DNA from 2 places in the Rossellomorea sp. RS05 genome. Region 2 is predicted to be linked to the other one. Evidence: a T-box and tRNA genes for the amino acid it is inferred to sense, from the RefSeq annotation. Region 2 holds a T-box; the other holds one or more tRNA genes.
The links. The T-box of region 2 lies ahead of tyrS (tyrosine--tRNA ligase). A T-box ahead of a tRNA ligase gene usually reads a tRNA of that ligase, here a tRNA-Tyr.
Positions count from the first base shown of each region.

Region 1: it encodes a tRNA-Tyr, which carries the amino acid that the T-box ahead of tyrS (tyrosine--tRNA ligase) is inferred to sense. The anticodon was not compared.

Region 1 is NZ_JBDKWY010000001.1:5-3,387, reverse strand. It holds gene ABJ225_RS00100 (carbohydrate ABC transporter permease) at 1-223, opposite strand, end outside; gene ABJ225_RS00095 (alpha/beta hydrolase) at 379-1,131, opposite strand; tRNA gene ABJ225_RS00090 (tRNA-Gly) at 1,261-1,334, opposite strand; tRNA gene ABJ225_RS00085 (tRNA-Leu) at 1,338-1,422, opposite strand; tRNA gene ABJ225_RS00080 (tRNA-Cys) at 1,441-1,514, opposite strand; tRNA gene ABJ225_RS00075 (tRNA-Gly) at 1,524-1,598, opposite strand; tRNA gene ABJ225_RS00070 (tRNA-Gln) at 1,603-1,674, opposite strand; tRNA gene ABJ225_RS00065 (tRNA-His) at 1,716-1,791, opposite strand; tRNA gene ABJ225_RS00060 (tRNA-Trp) at 1,794-1,867, opposite strand; tRNA gene ABJ225_RS00055 (tRNA-Tyr) at 1,876-1,959, opposite strand; tRNA gene ABJ225_RS00050 (tRNA-Thr) at 1,975-2,050, opposite strand; tRNA gene ABJ225_RS00045 (tRNA-Phe) at 2,060-2,135, opposite strand; tRNA gene ABJ225_RS00040 (tRNA-Asp) at 2,164-2,240, opposite strand; tRNA gene ABJ225_RS00035 (tRNA-Met) at 2,341-2,414, opposite strand; tRNA gene ABJ225_RS00030 (tRNA-Val) at 2,506-2,581, opposite strand; tRNA gene ABJ225_RS00025 (tRNA-Glu) at 2,604-2,678, opposite strand; tRNA gene ABJ225_RS00020 (tRNA-Ser) at 2,684-2,776, opposite strand; tRNA gene ABJ225_RS00015 (tRNA-Asn) at 2,783-2,857, opposite strand; rRNA gene rrf (5S ribosomal RNA) at 2,865-2,981, opposite strand; partial or broken rRNA gene ABJ225_RS00005 (23S ribosomal RNA) at 3,278-3,383, opposite strand, start outside.
Region 2 is NZ_JBDKWY010000003.1:256,034-259,416, reverse strand. It holds gene ABJ225_RS11135 (transglycosylase domain-containing protein) at 1-1,240, opposite strand, end outside; T-box leader at 1,386-1,599, shown strand; gene tyrS (tyrosine--tRNA ligase) at 1,652-2,914, shown strand; gene ABJ225_RS11125 (hypothetical protein) at 2,980-3,126, opposite strand.

The DNA.
Region 1 (3,383 bases), on a different contig from region 2:
CGAATCCAACCCACTCCACAGCTGAACTGACCCCGTTCCAAGATGTAAATGAATAATACAGTCCCATCAAGAATGGGATGATCTGAATAACCAGGAAGAACACTAGTGCCGGACCCACGAAGGCACTATAGGTCAATATGTTCTTCCATTTAAGTCCTTTTTTAGGAACAGGCTTCAGCTGTGCTTCTGGCCTGACCGGTCCCGTCTCTATCTTTGGTTCCATCTCTTCTCCCCCTTCGGTCGCGCTTTTTTTCATTATAATGTAAACGCTTACTTTTTATAGTCAACTGAGTTGACATGGATGGGGCACGATATTGACCTCTTTAGGGATCAAAAAAAAGACCCCCGCCTGAGTAAAGCGGGAGTGAGTTATATCTATTATTCACGGTCTAGGGGGAAGTCTCCCATCAATCGGTGGAGCCAGGAGATGCTGAGCTGGAACCACTGTGAGAAATCATCGTCTACCATTGAACGCTGTCCAGCCGATGACAAAGGCTTCCCTAGGGAAAGTCCGTGTACACCATGCTGAAAAATATGAGATTCAAAGGGGACGCCAGCACGGGTGAGGGCCCTTATGAATTCCACCGTATGTTCAACTGGTACAATCCGGTCTTCAAAAGTTGAAAACAAAAAGCTAGGAGGTGTGTTCCCATCAACTTTCTCTTCGAGGGATGGCACCGAGAATGCCAGCACATCCTCAAGGTTTGAAAGAATACAAGGATACCCAAGGATCAGGGCTCTCGGTCTGTAGGTACCCATGGTACCCAGCGAAGCGGCCAGATGCCCCCCAGCGGAAAAGCCGACTACCGCGATACGCTCAGGATCCACTCCTAATTCAGAGGCATGATTCCTGATATAAGCTAAAGCTTCCTCAGCATCCCTGAATGAATCTTCAAACCTCTTGGCTTCTCCTACCGAATAACGTAGGGTGAATGCATGATAGCCTTCTGACAAGTATGCCATGGCTACAGGCTCTGCCTCCCGGTCGGATGTATAGTAATACCCTCCTCCCGGCAGGATCAGAACGGCAGGACGGGTGGTAATGTTTTTCATACGCTTGGTTGTATCCAATAAATAAGCTGTAAGCGTCGATTGCGGGTTGCTGCTCAACTGGATAGATTGAATGTTCATACGTTTTCCCCCTAATGATCTATACGTTATGTCCAGTATATAAGGAGACGGATGGGGTTTCCAGATATTCTCTCCTGCATTACAAAAAAAGACTTCCAACAAATCTGTTGGAAGTCTGAATATGTAAGATGGAGCGGGTGATGGGAATCGAACCCACGACATCAGCTTGGAAGGCTGAGGTTTTACCATTAAACTACACCCGCTTATGGTACCGGTGGCCGGGGTCGAACCGGCACTCCTTACGGAACACGATTTTGAGTCGTGCGCGTCTGCCTATTCCGCCACACCGGCAAGCGTCTAAAAACAATATGGAGGCGGCAACCGGATTTGAACCGGTGATAGAGGTTTTGCAGACCTCTGCCTTACCACTTGGCTATGCCGCCATTTTTCTATGGAGCGGAAGACGGGATTCGAACCCGCGACCCCCACCTTGGCAAGGTGGTGTTCTACCACTGAACTACTTCCGCACTACTGGGCTAGCTGGATTCGAACCAACGCATGTCGCAGTCAAAGTGCGATGCCTTACCGCTTGGCTATAGCCCACTGTTAGTATATGACACACAGAGAAAAATGTGACAAAAATATGGGGCGACTGATGGGAATCGAACCCACGAATGCCGGAACCACAATCCGGTGCGTTAACCACTTCGCCACAATCGCCATGGCAGGGGCAGCAGGAATCGAACCCGCACCAAAGGTTTTGGAGACCTTCGTTCTACCGTTAAACTATGCCCCTGTACTAAATGGTGGAGGGGGGCAGATTCGAACTGCCGAACCCGAAGGAGCGGATTTACAGTCCGCCGCGTTTAGCCACTTCGCTACCCCTCCAGCTAAAAAAATCAGTGGTGCCGGCAAGAGGACTTGAACCCCCAACCTACTGATTACAAGTCAGTTGCTCTACCAGTTGAGCTACACCGGCACAAAAAAATGGTGGCTCAGGACGGAATCGAACCGCCGACACATGGATTTTCAGTCCATTGCTCTACCAACTGAGCTACTGAGCCATTGCATATTTTTATTAAAAATGAAAAATGGCGGTCCGGACGGGACTCGAACCCGCGACCTCCTGCGTGACAGGCAGGCATTCTAACCAACTGAACTACCGGACCAACTTTTTTTCGCATTAGCGAAAATAAAGATCAATGTTCTTTTAATAGCAAATATGCTATCAATGTCACTACATCCCAATCCTCTCGGATCAAAACGGTATTGCGGGGACAGGATTTGAACCTGCGACCTTCGGGTTATGAGCCCGACGAGCTACCGAACTGCTCCACCCCGCGACAATAAAAGTTTGATTCCATTCTTTAACCTGTTAAGTTCAAGAACGCATGGAACGTTATTTTCACTACGCTTCGCTTCGTGAAAAAACAATGGTGGAGGATGACGGGATCGAACCGCCGACCCTCTGCTTGTAAGGCAGATGCTCTCCCAGCTGAGCTAATCCTCCACTGATTCTTTCTGTTTGAAAATGGTGACCCGTACGGGATTCGAACCCGTGTTACCGCCGTGAAAGGGCGGTGTCTTAACCGCTTGACCAACGGGCCTTATATGGCGGAGAGCAAGGGATTTGAACCCTTGAGACAGCTATAAACCGCCTACACGATTTCCAATCGTGCTCCTTCGGCCACTCGGACAGCTCTCCATATAATGGCTCCACAGGCAGGACTCGAACCTGCGACCGATCGGTTAACAGCCGATAGCTCTACCACTGAGCTACTGTGGAATGTACCGCCTGGCGACGTCCTACTCTCGCAGGGGGAGATCCCCCAACTACCATCGGCGCTGAAGAGCTTAACTTCCGTGTTCGGCATGGGAACGGGTGTGACCTCTTCGCCAATGTCACCAGACTATGTGCGTCCTTCAAAAGGACAAGTATTATTATACCGCATCTTCGCGGTAATTTCAAGGTTTTTTTATACTTTATGTATACTTATTCCCTGAAAACTAGATAAAGGGTTGATAGTCAATCATTACCGGCGTATCGTCCAGTCCGGGAGACGCGATGCGCCTGCGCTATTAATCCAGCTCCGGCGGCTAGAGACTCGAGGTCATTTCGGATCCATCAGCCGACGGTAAGGAACACCGTCAACTGCTGGCTCAGAAATGCTTGTCGTCTCTGAACGAGCCGCCTCCGCTTTTTCATTTGGTTAAGTCCTCGATCGATTAGTATCAGTCAGCTCCATGTGTCGCCACACTTCCACCTCTGACCTATCTACCTGATCATCTTTCAGGGATCTTACTCACATAAA
Region 2 (3,383 bases):
GTTCTTCCACGGTTTCTTCTTTTCCTGTCTCTTCATTGGTCACGGTTTTCGTTTTGGTGACCCCGTACATATTGTATTCGTCTTTCGTTTTTTGCATCTGATCGTATATCTTTTTGTTGATCGTCGAATGGATCTTGTATCCACCGGAGCGGATCTTACGGTCAGCCTGGATTTTGTATTCCTTCGTCAGCTTATCGCTATTTTCCAAGTCTTCTTTCGAATAGCCGTCCTGTTCGGCAAGGACCTCCGTCAGGATATCGATGGAGCGGCTTTCAAGTTCAGCCATGAGCCAAGGATACTTTTCCTGAGGCGTTTTCTTTTTCTTGATGAAATCTTTCTTTAGATCATAAGCGACCGCTTCATCATATTGTTTCTTCGTAATGTATCCTTCGCGATGCATCCGGAACAGAACGGTGTTTTTCCGCTTCAATCCAGCTTCCAGGTCTTCCTTCAGCTCACCCCGATTGGTATAGGGCGTGTAGGTGAAAGGTGCTTGTGGAAGCCCTGCGATGAAGGCGGCTTGCGGAAGGGAAAGATCTTTTGCTTTCACACCGAAGATCCCCTCGGCGGCAGTCTCGACGCCGGCAATATTCTGACCGGATGAATTCCGGCCAAGAGTGGCCATATTGAGGTAGGCCTCCAGGATCTCTTTTTTGTCAAAGAACCGCTCCAGTCTCATGGCAAGGAGGATTTCTTTTGCCTTCCGTTCGAAGGATACTTCATTCGTAAGGATCTGGTTTTTGATGAGCTGCTGGGTGAGTGTGCTTCCGCCTGATTGAGTGGAGGAATTGGTGAATTCCTGCATCACGGCCCGCACGATCGCTTTCGGTACTACTCCGTCATGCTCTTCAAAGTACTCATCCTCCGTTGCGATGACCGCATGCTGTAGATCCACCGATACATCCTTCAGCTTCACTTCTTCCCGCTCGAGGTCGGTACGGAGCTTTCCGAGATATACCTCATCGGCAAAGTAGAGCTGGGAGGTTTCTTCATAGTTATAGATATCATCTTTCATTTCTTCATAGGGGCGCAGAGGCTCGTCTTTGACTAGGGAGGCAAAGTAGCCGGCCCCGACTCCCCCGGCGAAGGCAAAGCCGAGGACGGCTGTGACCATGATGATCAGTAGCAGGTTCCACAGCACGCCATATGTAATCCGGGTCCGTTTTTGAAATCTCGGACTCCTGAATGGTCTCAGTACAGGATCTATTTTATCGAGAAATAATTTCCATTTTTCGTTCATTTATTCATCCCCTCCAGAACATTCCCATTATAGCATAATAGGGTGAATGCGGTCGGAAAAAGTGGAAAAAAGTCTGACGGCTGGAGGGGCAGTCGTTGACTATTCTCGCGGAATATGATAAAAACCATATAGAGTGATTGAAATGTGATACGCAATGATGGGAATAAGTAGTTTGTGTACTCCGTAACGTCCAGAGAGCCGATGGGTGGTGAAAATCGGCACGGCACGCAGACGAATTACCTCCCGGAGCTTTTGTTGTGAACCCAAGTAGCAGCAAACGGTAAGAGCCGTTATTTCAAAAGAGTGAAGGACAGCTTAGTCCTTAATTTGGGTGGTACCGCGCGAACAGCGTCCCTGCATATTTGTGCAGGGGCTTTTTTTATGCGCTAAACGATAAGGAGGAATGGAAAAATGGAATTATTGAAGGATTTGGACTGGAGGGGCATCACGTACCAGCAGACGGATGCCGAAGGACTGGAGAAACAATTGGAGAAGGAAAGCATTTCGATCTACTGCGGGATCGATCCGACGGCAGACAGCATGCATATCGGTCATCTTCTGCCGTTCCTGACGCTGCGCCGCTTCCAGAATGCTGGGCATCGCCCCCTTGTGCTTGTCGGTGGAGCCACGGGTCTCATCGGGGATCCGAGCGGAAAAAGCGAAGAACGCAAGCTGCAGACCGTTGAAGCAATTCAGGAAAATGTTGCATGCATCAAGGTGCAGCTTGAAAGCATCTTCGACTTCCAAGGTGAAAATGGAGCCGTGATGGTGAATAACTATGATTGGATCGGATCCATGGATGTGGTGACCTTCCTTCGAGACTTCGGAAAGAATGTCGGTGTCAACTACATGCTTGCCAAAGACACGATCTCATCCCGTCTTGAGTCCGGGATTTCATTCACGGAATTCACCTACACGATTCTTCAGGCGATGGACTTCAATCACCTGTATGATCACTACAACTGCAAGCTTCAAATCGGAGGAAGCGACCAGTGGGGGAATATCACAACCGGTCTTGAAATGATCCGCAAAACGCATGATGAGGATACGAAGGCATTCGGATTCACCATCCCCCTTGTTACAAAAGCGGACGGAACGAAATTCGGGAAAACCGAAAGCGGTGCGATCTGGCTCGATCCGAAAAAGACATCACCGTACGAGTTCTACCAGTTCTGGATCAACACGGCGGATGCCGATGTGGTGAAATACCTGAAGTACTTCACCTTCCTCTCTCATGAGGAGATTGATGCGCTTGCTCAATCCGTTGAAACAGAGCCTCATCTGCGTAAAGCTCAAAAAGCCCTCGGTGAAGAAATGACCAAGATGATTCACGGTGAAGAGGCCCTGGACCAGGCGATCCGGATCTCAGCGGCATTGTTCAGCGGCGACATCAAATCCCTATCTGCGGCTGAAATCCTTGAAGGCTTCAAGGACGTCCCGACGGTGGAAGCGTCAGCTTCTGAGGAGCTCGGTCTTGTCGACCTCCTCGTCGATGCGAAGATCTCCCCATCGAAACGCCAAGCGCGTGAAGATGTCGGCAATGGTGCGATCTACATCAACGGTGAACGCACGACGGATCTTCAGCACGTCATGGGGGCAGAGGATAAAATCGAAAACAAATTCACCATCATCCGGAGAGGGAAGAAGAAATACTTCCGTATCCAGTATGTGTGAATGAACGAAAGGTAATGTGAAAAAGGACTTCCCGGGATGGGAAGTCCTTTTTGCGTCAGCGGACATTACGACAGCCACGCCGCGACCGTATCGCTATATTCAACGATTGCCAGTGCAGCGGCCAATGAGACGGACGAGCCGATCATCCAGATGGCCGTGCGTTTCTTCTGGCGTGGATTGAGCTTTTTGTCGTTCATGACAGAGCACAACACCGTCGAAAGCAAAATCAACGCTACACAAATCCATAGAGTCATTGCATCACCTCCAATATGGACGAGTCATAACCATCAATAGAAAATGATGGTTTAAACTGGAATAACCTCATTTTATTCTAGCACACACGCCAATCGAGCGGAGGGGAAAAGGAGTGAACGCATCGATTGTTCTGTTGTGAATCCGAAGCATGGGACCGTATCGCTACACTTCGATGATCTGTTTCCTCCAGTTGAAAAGTTTCTTAGAAGGTACC